One region of the Thioalkalivibrio sp. ALE10 genome, then DNA from elsewhere that is predicted to be linked to it. Evidence: predicted binding sites of a transcription regulator. Region 1 holds the regulator's gene; each other region holds the start of a gene.
What was found. Region 1 encodes FliA, which starts transcription of late flagellar genes. Its sites were predicted from a motif close to GCTAAAGTTNNNNNNNNNNCNGCCGATA; they were not measured.

Region 1 (5,625 bases):
CACCCTCGGTGGTCAGGCTGGAGAACATCAGGATCGGTCGCGGATGGTCCGCCATGATCTTGCGGACCGCCGTGATGCCGTCCATCACCGGCATCTCGATGTCCATGGTCACGACATCCGGGTCCAGTTCCTTCACGGCGTCGACCGCCTTCTGGCCATCCTCGGCCGTACCCACGACCTCGATCCCGATATCCGCGTTCAGGATCTCCGCAATCCGGCGTCGGAAAAACCCGGAATCATCCACCACCAGAACCTTGACCGGCATCCTCAGCCCTCAGCTCGTCGGGCGGCCCGGCGCGCGCGCCCGCTGCCCGGTACCTGATTCACCAGCAGGGTGACCAGGTCCGAGACATCCAGAATGAGTGCAATGCCACCATCGCCGGTAATGGTCGCCCCCGCCAGGCCCTTGACCCCCTGAAGATTCTGGCCCAGGGGCTTGATGACAACCTCTTCCTGCCCCACCAGACCATCCACTACCAGGCCGACCTTGCGGTCGGCCGCATGGACCACGACCACATGGGCGTTCTCGCGGGGTTGTGGTTCCACGCCGGGCTTCGCCCAGCGCGACAGATAATGGATCGGCAGGGTCTGGTTGCGCACCACGATGACTTCCTGCTCGTCCACGTAATGGGTCTGGGTGAGGTCCAGGTCGAGGATCTCGGAAACCGCCGCCAGCGGGATCGCGAAACGCCGTTCGCCCAGGATCACCATCAGCGCCGGCAGGATCGCCAGGGTCAGCGGCAGCTTTACCCGCAGCGTGGTGCCGACGCCCACCTCCGAATCGATCTCCACGGTGCCGTTGAGCTGGTTCAGGCTGGTCTTGACCACGTCCATGCCCACGCCCCGGCCGGAGACATCCGAGATCTCGGCCTTGGTCGAAAAGCCGGCCATGAAGATCACGTTGAAGGCCTCGCGGTCGGTCATGCGCTCGGCCATCGCGGGCTCCATCAGCTCCTTTTCCACCGCCTTGCGGCGCAGGGCCTCCGGATCCATGCCGCGTCCGTCGTCCTTGATGATCAGGGCGATATGGTCGCCCTCCTGGGCGGCCCCGAGGACCACCGTGCCGCGTCGCGGCTTGCCGGCCGCCTCGCGCTCGTCGGGCATCTCGATCCCGTGGTCCACCGCATTGCGTACCAGATGCACCATCGGGTCCGACAGGGCCTCGACCAGGTTCTTGTCGAGGTCGGTCTCCTCGCCAAAGATCTCCAGATCGATTTCCTTGCCCAGGTTACGCGACAGATCACGAATCACGCGCGGAAAGCGATTGAAGACCTTCTTCACCGGCTGCATGCGGGTCTTCATCACCGACGCCTGGAGATCCGAGGTCACCAGCGCCAGCGAACTGATCGCCTTGCCCAGTTCATCGTCCACGTGCTCGGAGCGCAGCATGCTGAGCCGGTTGCGCACCAGCACGAGCTCGCCCACAAGGTTCATGATCTCGTCGAGCCGCTCGGTATCCACGCGCACCGAGGTTTCGCCCTGGTGTCCACCGCCGCCCTGGCCGCCGCCCCCGGTACTCCCGCCGGCGCCGCCACCGCCGGAAGCGCCGCCGCGCGCACCGCCGGAGGCGGGCGCAGGACCGGAACTTTCCGCTTTCTGTTCCTTTTCCTTCCCGGCCATGTCCCCGGGCGAGGCTGCCGCCGGTTCTGCGGCGGGCCCGGTGTCCGCATCTCCGGTCCCGCCCGCCGCGGCGGCGGACGGGCCCGGCTCGGCCGGTTCGGCCGGGGCTGTCGGTGGACCAGCGCCTTTCGCCTGCAGTTCGTCAAGCAGGCTCTCGAACTCATCGTCGGTGATCTCGTCCTCGCCCCCACCCGTGTCACCGCCATCCGCAGCCGCGACCTCCGGGGCCGACTCCGCTGCCGTGCCCGGATCCACCGGTTTCGGTGGCTGGTCTCCGTGCAGGCTGTCCAGAAGGGCCTCGAACTCGTCGTCGGTGATCTCGTCCCCGGCACCCACGCGGACTTCGTCATCGCCCGGCGCGTCATCCGCTGCCGGCTCCGGCGCGGACGGCGACTCGGCCGCTTCCTCCAGCGCCTCCGACGGCCAGTCGTCGGCCGTCGCCGGCGCTGCCTCCCCGGCCGGAGCCGCGTGCGGCGTTTCTTCCGCGACCGGGGCGGCTTCGTCCCCGCCGCCGACGGGGACCGTTTCGTTGCGGGCCATGCGTCGCAGGGTGTCGACCAGATCTTCGGGCGCCGGCGTCGGCTCCTGGCCGTCGCGCAGCTCGCCGAACATCACGTTGAGGGTGTCCAGCACCCGCAGCATGGTGTCCATGAGCTGGCCGTCCACCTGGCGCTCGTGATTGCGCAACAGGTTGAAGACGTCTTCGGCGTTGTGGCAAACCGTCACCAGCGGGTCGAGCCCGAGAAAACCGGCCCCGCCCTTGATGGTATGGAAACTGCGGAAGACCGCATTCAGCAGATCGGTATCGTCCGGATGCTGTTCCAGGTCGATCAGCTGTTCGTTCAGGCCTTCCAGCAGCTCCCCCGCCTCGATCAGGAAGTCCTGGAGGATTTCGTCGTTGGGGTCGATGGCCATGCGGTCTCTCCGTTCCGGTGACTCGAATCGTCGGCAGATGGCTGCCGGTGCAAGGGGATCCCGGGACGGACCCTAGAACCCCAGGCTCGACAGCAGATCGTCCACCTCGTCCTGTCCTTGAACGACATCCGTGCCGGAATCTTGAGTGTGGGGCACCGCGGGTCCATGCCCGCGGCGGTCCTCCTCGCGCGCGGTTTGTTCCGCCTCCGGGGCCTGTTCGGCCGCCGCCCGGGCATCCTTCTCCAGGCGCCCGGAAGACAGGCGGATCAGCGAGACCAGGTTTTCCTCCAGATCCGTGACCAGACGGATGACCCGCCGGATCACCTGCCCGGTGAGATCCTGGTAGCTCTGTGCCATCAGGACCTGTGACAGCAACCGGCGCAGTTCCTCGGTGTCCTTGCCGGTCTGTTCGAAAAATGCATCGAGTTCGCGCGCGAACTCGCGGAATTCCTCCACCGACAGTTCGCGGTTGCGGAACCGGGTCCATTTTTCGGTGAGTTCCGCGGCACGCCCGGCGAATGCCTCGGCAATCGGCAGGGACGATTCCACTGCATTCAGGGTTTCGTGCGTGGCCTGTTCGGTCTGGGTCACCACGTAACTCAGACGCTCGCGCGCATCCGGAATCTCGTCCTGCGCCAGCTCGACCAGACGCGAATCGCCCCGGAAGCTCTCCAGTGCCTCGTGCAGTTCGCGGGTCAGCTTGCCCAGTTCGTCGAACAGTTCGCGTTCATAAGGCCGCGCGAGCTCCTGGATCAGGCGGCGCGAAGCCTCCTCGTCACCGCCTTCCAGAGCGCCCACCAGCTCCCGCGCCAGCGCGAGCCGGTCTTCCCCGGAGGCATTCTCTTGTTCGGTCATCGGGTCTCTCTTGCCGTGTCAGCCGGTCGCGGTATTCAGCCTTGAGCTTCAATACGTTCGAAGATCTTTTCGATCTTCTCCTTGAGCGTCTCGGCCGTGAAGGGCTTCACAATGTAACCGTTCACGCCGGCCTCTGCCGCCTCCACGATCTGATCGCGCTTGGCTTCGGCCGTGACCATCAGCACCGGCAACGATTTCAGCCGCTCGTCCTTGCGTACCTCGCGCAGGAGGTCGATGCCCGGCATGTTGGGCATGTTCCAGTCGGTGATCAGAAAATCGAAGTCGCCGTTCTGCAGCATCGGCAGGGCCGTGCTCCCGTCGTCGGCCTCCATGGTGTTGTTGAAGCCAAGATCCCGCAGGAGATTCTTGATGATGCGCCGCATCGTGGAGAAGTCGTCCACGATCAGGATTTTCATACCCTTGTCCACAGTTCGCTCCGGGAATGTGTTTGAACCTTAGAATATCTGCAGGGACTCGACGTCTTCGAGCCACGAGCCCAGACGCGCCCGCAGACGGTGCACCGCCTGGCTGCGGATCTGGCTGACGCGCGATTCGGTCACGTCCAGCACGGCACCGATCTCGCGCAGGTTGAGTTCTTCGGTGTAGTACAGGTTGAGCACCAGTCGTTCACGCTCGGGCAGATCGCCCAGTGCGCCGGCCAGTTCCTCGCGGAACTCCCCGGCCTCGATGCGCCGCGACGGGGACTGCTCCTGCCCTTCCAGCACGCGATCCGCCTCGCCCTCCGGGCCGCCCACCTCGTCCAGCGCGAACAGATGGGCACCGGCGTGATCATCCAGCATCTGGTAGTAGGTTTCCACCGGGACGCCCAGCTCCTCGGCGATCTCCGGGGCGCGAGCGGCGCGGCCCTCGCGGGCCTCCACCGTCTGCATCGCCTCGGAGATCCGCCGGCTGTTGCGGTGCACCGAGCGCGGCGTCCAGTCGCTGCGACGCAGCTCGTCGATCATCGCCCCGCGGATGCGGATCCCGGCGTAGGTGGCGAAGGTCGCCCCCTGGCCGCCTTCGAACTGCCGCGCGGCCTCGATCAGCCCAACCATGCCTGCCTGCACCAGGTCATCCACCTGCACCGAGGCCGGCAGCCGAGCCATCAGGTGATGGGCGATCCGATTCACCAGCTCGACGTGGTCCGCGACCAGCTGATCCGGTCCCCCGGTCCCCGCCCGGGCGTATCCCGAAAGTCTGTTCTTTGGCGTGTTCATGCGCTTTGCAGCATCCTCTCGACGAAGAATCCAACCCCCCCGCTGGCGCCGCGGGCCACCGGCCAGCCGTCGACCTTGCGCGCGAGCTCGAGGAACGCCCGTCCCGCCGGGCTGCCCGGAGACTGCTGCACCACCGGCGCCCGTTTCTGCACCGCCTGGCGCAGGGCATCATCCAGCGGAATCACGCCCACCAGATCCAGTATGACCTCCGGCAGATAGGTGGAACAAACCGCCTGCAGCTTCTGCATCACGCGTTCCGCCCCGGCACGGCCCTGCACCATGTTTGCGACCACGCGGAACCGGTTCACGCCATGATCCCGATGCAGGACCTTGATCAGTGCATAGGCGTCGGTCATCGATGCCGGCTCGTCGGTGACCACCACCAGGGTCTCCTGCACGGCCTGACAGAAACTGGTCACCGACTCCTGCAACCCGGCGGCGGTATCCACCACCAGCACGTCCAGCGGTCGCGTATACATGCTGAAGGCCTGGATCAGGCCGTGATGTTCCGGCCGGCTCAGGTTGGCCATGGTCGCGATCCCGGACGCGGAAGGCACCACACGGATTCCCTCCGGGCCCTCGATGATCACGTCCTCCAGATCCTCGACGTCCCCGGTCACCAGGTCGTGCAGCGTCCGCTGCGGACGCAGGCCCAGCAGCACATCGACGTTCGCGAGCCCCAGGTCCGCATCGAACAGCATGACCTCGCGTCCCAGACGGGCCAGTCCGACCGACAGGTTGACCGAGACATTGGTCTTGCCGACCCCGCCCTTGCCCGAGGCCACCGCGACCACCTTCAGGGGCTTAGTGTTGTGTGACATGACGTCCCTTCAGCACCGGTTGAATCATTTCCAGCGGGGCGGGCTCCTCGCCCGCGGCCGGCTCGTCCGCGGATCGCGGCCGCCGGGCCTCGCGTTCCGTCGCCTGGCGCCGCCGCCAGGCCTGCATCGCCTCGTCGACCCAGGCATCGGCCGCCCCGTGTTCGGGTTCCTCCTGCAGCGCCAGGCGGGTCAGATGT
Region 2 (5,625 bases), on a different contig from region 1:
GCCCTGCACGCCGAGGCCGGGGATTCGGCGCTGGAGTGGCTGCGGCGGGTCGGCGGCTTCGAGATCGCCGGGCTGACCGGTGCGTTCCTGGCCAGCGCGCAGATCGGTCAGCCGGTGCTGGTGGACGGCTTCATCGCCAGCACCGCGGCACTGGTGGCGACCCGGCTGTGCCCGGGGGCCCGGGACTGGTTCTTCTACGCCCACCGCTCCGCCGAGCCCGGGCACGACCGCGTGCTGGAGGCGCTGGGCGCGCAGCCGCTGCTGGATCTGGGCATGCGCCTGGGTGAGGGCAGTGGCGCGGCGACCGCGGTGCCGCTGCTGCGCATGGCCTGCGAGCTGCACGCCGGCATGGCGACCTTCGATGAGGCCGGGGTGGCGGACGACGACTCCGGAGCGGGCGCGTGAGTACGGGCGCGTCCGTCAGCGCCGGGGCGCGGGTCGGGCTGCTGCGTCACGGCGAGACCACCGGCGAGGGCTTCTGCGGCGCCGGCAGCGACGTGCCGCTGACCGCGCGCGGCCAGGCGGCGATGGAGGGGGAGCTGGCACGCCGGCGCCCGCCGGGTCTGGCCTCCGGCGAACCGGCCTGGGACCGCATCGTGACCTCGCCGCTGCAGCGCTGTCAGGGGCCGGCCTCGGCCTGGGCCGAGCGCTGGGATGTGCCGCTGGTGGTGGAACCGCGCCTGAAGGAACTGCACTTCGGCACCTGGGAGGGCCGCAGCGCCGCCGCGCTGATGGAGACCGATGCCGACGCGCTGGGCCGCTTCTGGCAGGACCCGGAAGGCTGCCCGCCGCCCGGGGGCGAGGCGCTGGGCGCGTTCCGCGGGCGCGTGCTGGCCGGCTGGCGCGAGAGCGTGGCCACGCCCGGCACCGCGCGCACGCTGGTGGTCACCCACGGCGGCGTCATCCGCGTATTGCGTGCGCACTTCGAGGGCATCCCGCTGGCCGAACTGCTGAACATTGAGGCCCCGCTGGCGGTGCTGCACCGGGTCGATCCCGCGCGGGTGCAGGCATGAGCCGGCCGGCCACGCTCGCCCCGCTGTGGCTGGCGCTGGTGTTCCTCACCCGGGTGCCGCTGCCGGCGCGCCTGCTGCCGGAGGCCCCGCGCCCGGAAGACGCCGGGCGCTCGCTGCTGTTCTACCCGCTGGTGGGGCTGGTGCTGGGCCTGTTGCTGGCCGGCGGCGGCATGCTGCTGAGCCTGCTGCCGGGCGCCGAACCGCTGTTGCTCGCCGCGCTGGTACTGGCCGGCTGGGTGGCGATCACCGGCGCGCTGCATCTGGACGGGCTGGCCGACACGGTGGACGCCCGCGTGGGCAGTCACGGCGACCCCGAGCGCGCCCGCACCATCATGAAGGACCCGACCTCCGGCCCGATCGCGGTGGCCACAGTGATGCTGGTGCTGCTGGTCAAGTTCGCCGCGCTGGTGCCGCTGGTGGCCGCCGCGCAGTGGCTGGCGCTGGTGATCGCCGCGGTCCTCGGCCGCGCCGCGCTGGTGCTGCTGTTCCGCCTCGCCGATTACCTCAATCCCGCCGGCCTGGGCGCCGACATGGCGGCGCACCTGCCCGAACGGGCCGCCGCCGGAGTACTGGTGGCCACCGCCATCGCCGTGGTCATCCTCGGCGTGGCCGGCGGTCTGCCCGGCGCCATCATCGCCCTGATCCTCGCCGGCGCCACCGTGGCCGCCCTGGCCGCGTTCTTCCGCCGCTGGCTCGGCGGCTTCACCGGCGACCCCGCCGGCGCCACCCTGGAGATCGTCGAGACCGTGGCCCTGGTGGTGATGGCCCTGAGCCTCACCGCGTAGGCGCGGCCCCGGCTGCGGGCGGACGGCGTTAAGCACGGGTTCTGCCTCACGCGGTGTGGGGCGCTGCCCGCCGAAACGCCACGCTCAAGTGTGCGACACGCCCGGCGATAACTTAACCTGCGGAAAGATTTCCAGAAGGAGCGCGACAGCATGGCGGCGGGAAAGAGAACCGGGAAGACGAAGAAGGTCGGGAAGAACAGAAAGAGCCGGAAAGGCCAGTCGGAATCGGAAAAACTGTTGAAGAAAGCCTCCGCTGCCTTCGATGAAGGGGACTACGATGAGGTCGAAGCCTTCTGCGGGGAACTGCTCAAGCGGGACCCGAACAGCGCCGATGCGTTGCGGATGCTGATCCGGAGCACGTTTGAACAGACGCGCTACAACACCGCCACGCTGTATGCCTCCAAGCTCGTACAGATGTGTCCCGAGGATCCCGCGAGTTACAACCACCTCGCGAGCGTGCTTCTCATGCGAGGTCGTTATCAAGCGGCGGGAGCCGCCTTGCGCGAAGCCCTGCGGTTCGACCCCGATCAGCTGGCGCTGTACAACTACGCCCGCGTGTTGCAGGCGGAGGGCCGCTGGGATGAGGCGGCAGAGATCCTCGAGTCACTGGTTCGTGTGGTTCCCTACAGGCCGAACGTCTGGTTTTCCTATGCGCACTCGCGGCATTTTCCCGCCGATGTTTCCCCGCGCCGGGAGCTCGAAGAGGTGATTCGCAAGGGGAACTTCAGCCTGCATGATCAGGGCCATCTGCAGTTCTCTCTGGCAAAGCTTCACAAGGATGCAGGGGACGTGGACCAGGCGTTCGCGGCCTTCGAAAAGGGCAACGACCTGCGGGCCAGGTCGATCCAGAAGCAGGTCGACGGCATTCGGGAGGGTCGGGTCCTCCAGACGGTCGGGACCCGGGAAGCGGTCTTCACGGAAGAATGGAAACGTGGCCTCGATGGCCCGGAAGTGTCTCCGCGCCCGTTGAGTGTGATCCTGGGCGCGCCCCGTTCCGGCAAATCGCTGCTGGAGGGGGCGCTGTCCGCGCATTCGCGGACCCGCCACTATGGCGAACTCGGAGGAATTCAGGAGCTCCTCGCGGAGTTGCCCAGGGAGGTGCGCAACAGATACCCCCTGTTTATTCGGGAACTCGGCAGCGAGGCTCTGGGAAGGCTGCGCGCCCGCATGGATTCGATCTGGGGCGAGGCCGTGGACGACCAGGTGGGTGCCTACGTGCTGACCAACCCGAGCAACGTCTGGCACGTGGGCACCCTGATGGCGTTGAACCCCGATACGCGCGTCGTTTTCTGTGAGCGGGACCCGGTGGACAACGCGATGGCCATCTACATGCGTTGGTTCGCGCGAGCCATGCCGTATGCCTGGGCCATCGATACAATCGCGGAATACATTCTGGCTTACCGTCGGCTTGTAGATCACTGGGAGGCACTTTTCCCGGACCGTGTGGAACGCGTGCGCTACGAAGACTATCTGCAGGCACCGGATACCCATGCGTCCAGAATCCTGCGCTTCCACGGGTTTGACTGGGAGTCGGAATGCGCGGATTCCGCCGGCGAATCGGTGGATCCGGCGCGCGTGGGCATGGCGGGAAGCTCGGAACGCCGCAGCCGCGTGAACCCGGAGTTCGCACGCATTGGGGACGAATTTGCGGCCTATCGGCCTGCCTTCGAGCGCGCGGTTGAAGAGGCGCGCAAGCGCGTGTCCGAGTACGAGTTCCCACGAACCACAAACGTTCGTGTGACCGTTGGTGGGGCGAGCCCCCGCGGGGAACAGTGACGGGCGCAAGACCTGAGTATCGAGCGGACATCCGGCGGTGTCGAGCCCGCGAACCTGAGGAAAACGGCTCCATGCCCTAAAGACCCCGGGGTGACGGTCGTTAAGGGAATCGAAGGCGGCATGAGGCCGCCCAGGGATTGCCTCAGCCGGCCCGGCCGGCACTCAAGTTCCGGAGGAAGCAAACATGTCTCAGGTCATCAACACCAACGTTCTTTCGCTGAATGCCCAGCGCAATCTGAACCAGACCCAGGGCGATCTCGCCCAGTCGCTGGAACGCCTGTCGTCCGGCCTGCGCATCAACAGCGCCAAGGACGACGCGGCCGGTCTCGCGATTTCGGAGCGGTTCACGACGCAGATCAACGGCCTCAATCAGGCGGTGCGCAACTCGAACGACGGCATCTCGTTCGCGCAGACGGCCGAAGGTGCGCTGGACACCGTCGGCGACGCACTGCAGCGAGCGCGGCAGCTGGCCGTGCAGGCGGCGAACGACACCAACTCGGCCTCCGACCGTCAGGCGCTGAACGACGAGGTGCAGCAGTTGATGGAAGAGGTCAGTCGTGTGGCGAACTCGGCCGAGTTCAACGGTGGTCGAATCCTGGATGGCACGGTGGAGGACCTGTTCTTCCAGGTGGGGGCCAATCAGGGCCAGACCATTGCCGTGGACGGGGTGGATGCCCGGACCTCCCGGCTGGGGGCGACCGAGGTGGTTGGCTCCGGTGGCTTGACGCAGGAACAGATCGCCCAGATCGATGAGGTGGATGGATTCAGCGGGCCATTCGAAGACATCACCATCAGCAGTGACGATTTCGACGACATTCAGGTCCAGCTATCGGGTGATGATACTCCGGGCGAGGAGGTCGAGCCTGCCGCAACTCTTGAGGATGCGGTCCGCATGATCAATGCAGCCATCACGGAAGCCGCGTCCGCCGGAGACGAAAATGCCAAAGACGTCGCGGATGCCGATCTGGAAGCCGCGCTGAGGGTCAAGAACGACGGTACCACCACGATCGCGATCACCTCGCGTCTGGGCACCGAGAATCTGGATGTGGCGAATGGCGATGTGGACGTTGACGGAGCTCCGGTAGCACTTTTCGATGATGATGGCGGCGCAGACGTCACCCTGAACGATGTCGACGTGGTGACTCGTGAGACGGCGACCCAGTCCATCGGTGCTTTCGACGGCGCCTTGACCAAGGTCAACTCGCTGCGTGCGGAGCTGGGCGCGGTGCAGACTCGTTTCGAGAGCACCATCGCGAACCTGGAGATCGGTTCGGAGAACCTGTCGGATGCGCGTTCGCGAATCCGGGATGCGGACTTCGCCGCAGAGACCGCCGAACTCTCGCGGGCGCAGGTGCTCCAGCAGGCGGGGACCACGGTGTTGTCGCAGGCGAATGCGGTGCCGCAGAACGTGCTGGGTCTGCTGCAGTAAGGCTTCGGCTTCCTCCGGGCCCGTGTTGCGGGCCATCCCAGGGCCCGCCCCGAGTAATCGGGGCGGGCCTTTTTGCGTTTTGGGGGTGTGATCTCGGGGCGGTGGTCCGGGCGGGTGCGAGTTCGCGCGCGAGCGCGCTCCCACGCGGGCATGGTCGGAACCGGGGGGGCGGTTCGGGGCGGTTTTTGCCGTGGTGGCAAGGGGGCGGAAATTTTTTGCCGATCGGGGTTAAAGGTTGCCGGAGGGTGGTCGTTAAGGGGTCTGAGAGGCAATTCCGAACCTGTCATTGCTGCCGGAACGGCAATGACTGGCCGGTCAGCAGAGCGAGCAAAACAAGGAGGGCGTCATGTCCCAGGTCATCAACACCAACGTGCTGTCGCTGAACGCGCAGCGTAATCTCAACGAGTCGCAGGGTTCGCTGTCGCAGTCGCTGGAGCGTCTGTCGTCGGGTCTTCGCATCAACAGCGCGAAGGACGACGCGGCGGGTCTGGCGATTTCCGAGCGTTTCACCAGCCAGATCAACGGTCTGGACCAGGCGGTGCGCAACTCCAACGATGGCATTTCGTTCGCGCAGACCGCCGAGGGTGCGCTGGATACCATCGGCGATGCGCTGCAGCGTGCG
Region 3 (5,625 bases), on a different contig from region 1:
ACCCGCCCGCGCGGAATCCAGCGTGACCCCGAAGAACAGGCACGGGTGGACGAACAGACCCGCGCCCTCGCGCTCTACCACTTCCCCGCCTGTCCGTTCTGCATCAAGGCGCGCCGTGCCATGCAGCGCCTGTCACTGGACATCGAACTGCGCAATGCCCAGCCGGCCGGCGAACACCGCGAGACCCTGCAGACGGAAGGCGGCAAGCTGCAGGTCCCCTGCCTGCGGATCGAGGAAGGAGACGGCAGCGTGCGCTGGCTGTACGAGTCGGGCGCGATCATCGACTACCTCGAGTCGCGCTTTGATCCGGACCGGGCCGGAGCCGACCGCAATACCGAGGGCTCCTGAACCCGCAAATGACAGGGGGCGGCACGTGGCCGCCCCCTCGGGACCGGATCAGACCCGGAAGTGCCCCACCCGCTGCTGCTGTTCGGAAGCCAGCTTCGACAGCTCTTCCGAGGCATTCGCGATCTCGCGCGAGCCACTGGCCGTCTCGTCCAGCACCTGGGTGATGTTGGAGATGTTGCGGTTGATCTCCTCGGCCACCGAGGACTGTTCCTCGGCCGCGCTGGCGATCTGTGTATTCATCTCCGAGATGGTGGTCACCGACTGCGTGATCGACTCCAGCGACTCGCCCGCCTCGTTCACCTTCTCGCGGCTGGAATGCGCCCGGTTCTTGCCTTCTTCCATCGCCTGAACCGCCTCGCGCGTGCCGTTCTGGACGCGTTCGATCATGCCCTGGATCTCGTGGGTCGAATCCTGGGTCCGGCTCGCCAGGGTCCGCACCTCGTCGGCCACGACCGCGAAGCCGCGGCCCTGCTCGCCGGCCCGCGCCGCCTCGATGGCCGCGTTCAGCGCCAGCAGGTTGGTCTGATCGGCGATGTCCCCGATCACCTCCAGCACCTTGTTGATCTCCTCGGCATCGGTCGACAGCCGCTCGATCACTTCGGCGGTGTTGTCCACCTGCGAGGTCAGGTGGTTGATCGACTGCACCGTCTGTTGCACCAGCTCGCGCCCGGCGTCGGCATCCTTGTCGGTGGTCTGCGCCGCGGTGGCCGCATCCGAGGCGTTGCGCGCAACCTCGGCAACCGTCGCGGTCATCTCGTTCATCGCGGTGGCCACCTGGTCGACCTCGTCCTTCTGCCGCGTGACCTGACCGTTGGTCTGTTCGCTGGTTGCGGACAGCTCATTGGCCGCGGCCGCCACCTGGTCGCCACCGGCGGCGACTTCCTTGACCAGATCCTGGATCTTGCCCACGAAGCGGTTGAACGCCGCCGCCAGATCTCCCAGCTCGTTGTTACCGTCGGCCTCGAGCCGGCGCGTCAGGTCACCGTCGCCGGACGCGATGTCATCCAGACGCGTGACGGTCTGGCGCAGCGGCCGCACGATGCTGCGCGACAGCAGCCAGGCCAGCAGCAGACCAAGACCGATGGCGGCCACGCCCACCGCCACCACGGTGGTGGTGGCATTGCGGGCCATCGCCACGTAATCGCTGCGATCGACCATCAGCTCCAGCACGCCCACCGGCTCACCGGAGAAATCCTCCACAGGACGTCCGACCACGGCCATCGGGCGTCCGTCGTGGCGAACGTTGCGGATCATCTCCTCGCCGTCGAGGATGCGCCGCATCTCCTCCCGACTGAAGGTCGAATCGCCATTGATGGTTCCGGCAAAGACCTCGAAACCGGCATCACGATCGAGGTGTACCGCCACGGGTGATCCGGTTTCTTCGGTGAAGGACTCGAAGAAGGCGTCATCGAAGGCCATGCCGAATTCCAGCGAGCCGATGTGCTCGTTCTGGTAGGACACCGGCACCATCCCGCGGATCCCGATGCCGAACGGGCCTTCTTCCAGCCCGGTGATCGGCTGCCGATTGCGGTTCACCTCCAGGATCGTCTGGCGCACGTCCGACAGGTCGTCGCCGTAGTTGTCGGGACTGTGGGTACGCAGGAAGGAGGTCGCCGGCGGCGTATGGAAGTGATACTGGCGCACGTCGTGCTCGTCGCGCAGCTGGCCATATCCCGGCTCGGTCAGTTCCAGCAGGCGCTCACGATCCCCCTCGGCGAACGCCTGCTGAATCACCGGGATCTCGGCGATGGCCCGCGCCATCGACTCGCCCCGTTCGGCTTCCTGTTCCAGCTGGCGGATCAGCAGCCCGCTCAGGTCGTTCAGCTCCCGTTGCTCCGCGCGATCGGCCATCGTGCCGAGGCTGTTCATCACGACGACCAGCGTGAGCACCACGACCGCCACCACAACGATGGTGACGCCGCCCATCAAGCGCGTTCCGATACGGATATTCCTGAGCATGGCTTTCCCTCTTTTGGTGTTCCGGCATTCTGATCAATGCGCATTCCGCCGGGCCCTGCCCGGCCGGATGGCCAAATCAGCATACCCTCACATACTAACGGCGACCGTCCGGAAACCTTGATCCGAATCGGCCGCCGTCACGAAAACCCATCCTCCGGCACGGGGCACAACACCCCGGCCGGCAGGACCCACGGTCAGACACGGAAGCGCCCGGTGCGCTCCTGCTGCGCCGAGGCCAGCTTCGACAGCTCCTCCGAGGCGTTGGCGATCTGCTGCGATCCGGCCACGGTCTCGTCCAGCACCTGAGTGATGTTGGAGACGTTGCGGTTGATCTCCTCGGCCACCGAGGACTGCTCTTCGGCCGCGCTGGCGATCTGCGTGTTCATGTCCGAGATGCTGCTGATGGACTGCGTGATCGACTGCAGCGACTGCCCCGCATCGTTGACCTGTTCCACGCTGGAATGCGCCTGTCGACGGCCGTCCTCCATGGCCTTCACCGCGTCGCGCGTGCCGTTCTGCACCCGCTCGATCATCCCCTGGATCTCCTGGGTCGAATCCTGGGTCCGGCTCGCCAGGGTCCGCACCTCGTCGGCCACCACCGCGAAGCCGCGGCCCTGCTCGCCGGCCCGCGCCGCCTCGATGGCCGCGTTCAGCGCCAGCAGGTTGGTCTGATCGGCGATGTCCCCGATCACCTCCAGCACCTTGTTGATCTCCTCGGCATCGGTCGACAGCCGCTCGATCACCTGCGCGGTGTTCTCCACCTGGGTGGACAGGGTGTTGATCGCACTGACGGTCTGTTCCACCAGCTCCCGGCCGTGGGTCGCATCCTTGTCCGTGCTCTGTGCGGCTTCCGCCGCCTCGGTGGCGTTGCGGGCGACCTCGGCCACGGTCGCGGTCATCTCGTTCATGGCCGTGGCGACCTGGTCGATCTCGGATTGCTGGCGGCCGACCTGTTCGTTGGTCTGCTCGCTGGTCGCGGACAGCTCGTTGGCTGCGGCCGCCACCTGGTCGCCGCCGGCGGCAACTTCCTTCACCAGCTCGTGGATCTTGCCCACGAAGCGGTTGAACGCCGCCGCCAGATCCCCCAGCTCGTTGTTGCCGTCGGCCTCCAGCCGGCGCGTCAGGTCCCCGTCGCCGGACGCGATGTCGTCCAGACGCTCGACCGTATCGCGCAGCGGCCGCACGATGCTGCGCGACAGCAGCCAGGCCAGCAGGAGGCCAAGACCGATGGCGACCACGCCCACGCCCACCACGGTAGCCGTGGCATTGCGGGCCATCGCCACGTAATCGCTGCGATCGACCATCAGCTCCAGCACGCCCACCGGCTCGCCGGAGAAGTCTTCCACCGGACGCCCGACCACCGCCATCGGACGACCGTCGTGCTCGGTCCGGCGCACCAGTTCCTCGCCGCCGGCAATCCGCTCCATTTCGTCACGGCTGAAGGTGGAGTCGCCGTTGATGGTGCTGCCGAACGCCTCGAAGGTCCCGTCGCGCTGCAGGTAGAGGGCCACCGGGGCTTCCGTATCCGCCGTGAAGTCCTCGAAGAAGGCATCGTCGAAGGCCATGCCGAATTCCAGCGACCCGATATGTTCACCCTCGTGGGAGACCGGGACGATGCCGCGGATGCCCAGGCCGGCCACCCCTTCCTCGAGCCCGGAGATCGGCCGGCGGTCGCGGTTGGTATCGACCACGGTCTGGCGGAACCCGGAGAGGTCATCGTCGTAGCGATCCGGACGGTGTGCCCGCAGGAAGGACGTCGCCGGCGGCGTATGGAACTGATACTGGCGTACGCCGTATTCCTCGTAGAGGTGATCGAAACCCGGTACGGTCATCGCATGCAGCTGTTCGCGGTCCCGCCGGGCGAAGGCCTGTTGCACGTCCGGAATGGCGGCCACGGCCTGCGCCATCGCGGTCCCGCGATCGGCTTCCTGATCGAGCTGCCGGATCAGCAGTTCACTCAGGTCATTGAGTTCACGCTGTTCCGCACGGTCCGCCATGTTGCCGAGGCTGTTCATCACCACCACCAGCGTGAGCACCACGACCGCGACCACCACGAGGGTGACGCCGCCCATCAGGCGGGTTCCGATCCGGATATTCCTGAGCATCTCTCTCTCCCTTGAAGCTTTCTTCGCGCCCGGAGTTACGGGCGCCGTTCTGCGAGTCTCTCGCTCCCGCTAGCGGCCGGCAGCGGCCTGACTTGAGCCGCGCGGGTCACGCTCCCTCCCCCCGCTTTCAGCCCACGTGCCGCAGCAGCAACGGCTCGGCGAGCGCATACACCGCGAGGCTGACCAGCACGATGGCGACCACCGACAGCAGGGCCCCGCCGCGGATCATGTCCACCACGCGCAGGCGATTGGAGGCAAACACGATGGCGTTGGGCGGCGTGGCCACTGGCAACATGAACGCGACCGACGCGGCGAACGCCACCGGCAGGGTCATCAGCCCCACCGGCACGTCCATGCGCAGCGCGAGCGCGGCCACCAGTGGCAGCAGGGTGGCGGCGGTGGCGGTATTGCTGGTCACGTGGCTGAGGGTCATGGTGACCAGCACGACCCCCGCGATCACCAGCAGCAGCGGCCAGGCCTGGGCGCCCATCAGCGCCTCGGCGGTCAGTTCCGCCAGGCCCGAGGACTCGATGGCGGAACCGAGGCTCAGACCACCCCCGACCAGCAGCAGCACCCCCCACGGCAGCTCGCGCGTGTTATCCCAGCACAGCAGCCGCCGCTGACCCGAGGCCCCGGAAGGGATCAGGAACAGCAGCCCCGCCCCGAGGATCGCGATCCCGGCATCCGTCAGTTCCAGCGGCAGCCACGCCTCCAGCAGGGGGCGAAACATCCAGGCCAGCGCCACCAGCAGGAACACCGCCGCCACGCGCAACTCCGCCCGGCTCCACGGCCCCAGATCGCCTACCTGCTCCTGCAGCATGCGGTCGAGCCCGTTGAGACGGATGCGGTGCACCGGGAACACCCAGCGGGTCAGCAGGATCCAGGCAATGAGCAGCAGCGTCAGCGACAGCGGCAGGCCCAGCAGCATCCAGTCGATGAAACCGATCCCGAGCTCGTAGCGGTCATTGAGAAACGCGACGGTCAGCGCATTCGGCGGGGAACCGATGATGGTGGCCATGCCGCCGATGTTGGCCGCGAAAGCAATACCCAGCAGCAGCGCCAGGGCCGGACTGCGGCTGTCCGGCGCCATGCCCTGCAGGCCCTGGCCCCCGTCGCGCTCCATCAGCCCCAGCACCGACAGCGCGATCGGCAACATCAGGGCCGCGGTGGCGGTGTTGCTGACCCACATCGACAACCCGGCGGTGGCCAGCAT

Region 2: the regulator FliA is predicted to act here: its motif matches at 3,650-3,677, upstream of F788_RS0111865 (flagellin).
Region 3: the regulator FliA is predicted to act here: its motif matches at 2,403-2,430, upstream of F788_RS0105190 (methyl-accepting chemotaxis protein).

What each region holds. Positions count from the first base shown of each region.
Region 1 covers NZ_KB906454.1:61,139-66,763, forward strand. Annotated here, with positions in the region: gene F788_RS0109615 (chemotaxis response regulator protein-glutamate methylesterase) at 1-265, opposite strand, end outside; gene F788_RS0109620 (chemotaxis protein CheA) at 268-2,535, opposite strand; gene F788_RS0109625 (protein phosphatase CheZ) at 2,608-3,390, opposite strand; gene F788_RS0109630 (chemotaxis response regulator CheY) at 3,426-3,806, opposite strand; gene F788_RS0109635 (RNA polymerase sigma factor FliA) at 3,846-4,607, opposite strand; gene F788_RS0109640 (MinD/ParA family protein) at 4,604-5,428, opposite strand; gene flhF (flagellar biosynthesis protein FlhF) at 5,412-5,625, opposite strand, start outside.
Region 2 covers NZ_KB906457.1:243-5,867, reverse strand. Annotated here, with positions in the region: gene cobT (nicotinate-nucleotide--dimethylbenzimidazole phosphoribosyltransferase) at 1-405, shown strand, start outside; gene F788_RS0111880 (histidine phosphatase family protein) at 402-1,013, shown strand; gene cobS (adenosylcobinamide-GDP ribazoletransferase) at 1,010-1,798, shown strand; gene F788_RS0111870 (sulfotransferase) at 2,036-3,574, shown strand; gene F788_RS0111865 (flagellin) at 3,759-5,003, shown strand; partial or broken gene F788_RS0111860 (flagellin) at 5,350-5,625, shown strand, end outside.
Region 3 covers NZ_KB906451.1:162,656-168,280, forward strand. Annotated here, with positions in the region: gene F788_RS0105185 (glutathione S-transferase N-terminal domain-containing protein) at 1-348, shown strand, start outside; gene F788_RS0105190 (methyl-accepting chemotaxis protein) at 397-2,307, opposite strand; gene F788_RS0105195 (methyl-accepting chemotaxis protein) at 2,502-4,412, opposite strand; gene F788_RS0105200 (DASS family sodium-coupled anion symporter) at 4,540-5,625, opposite strand, start outside.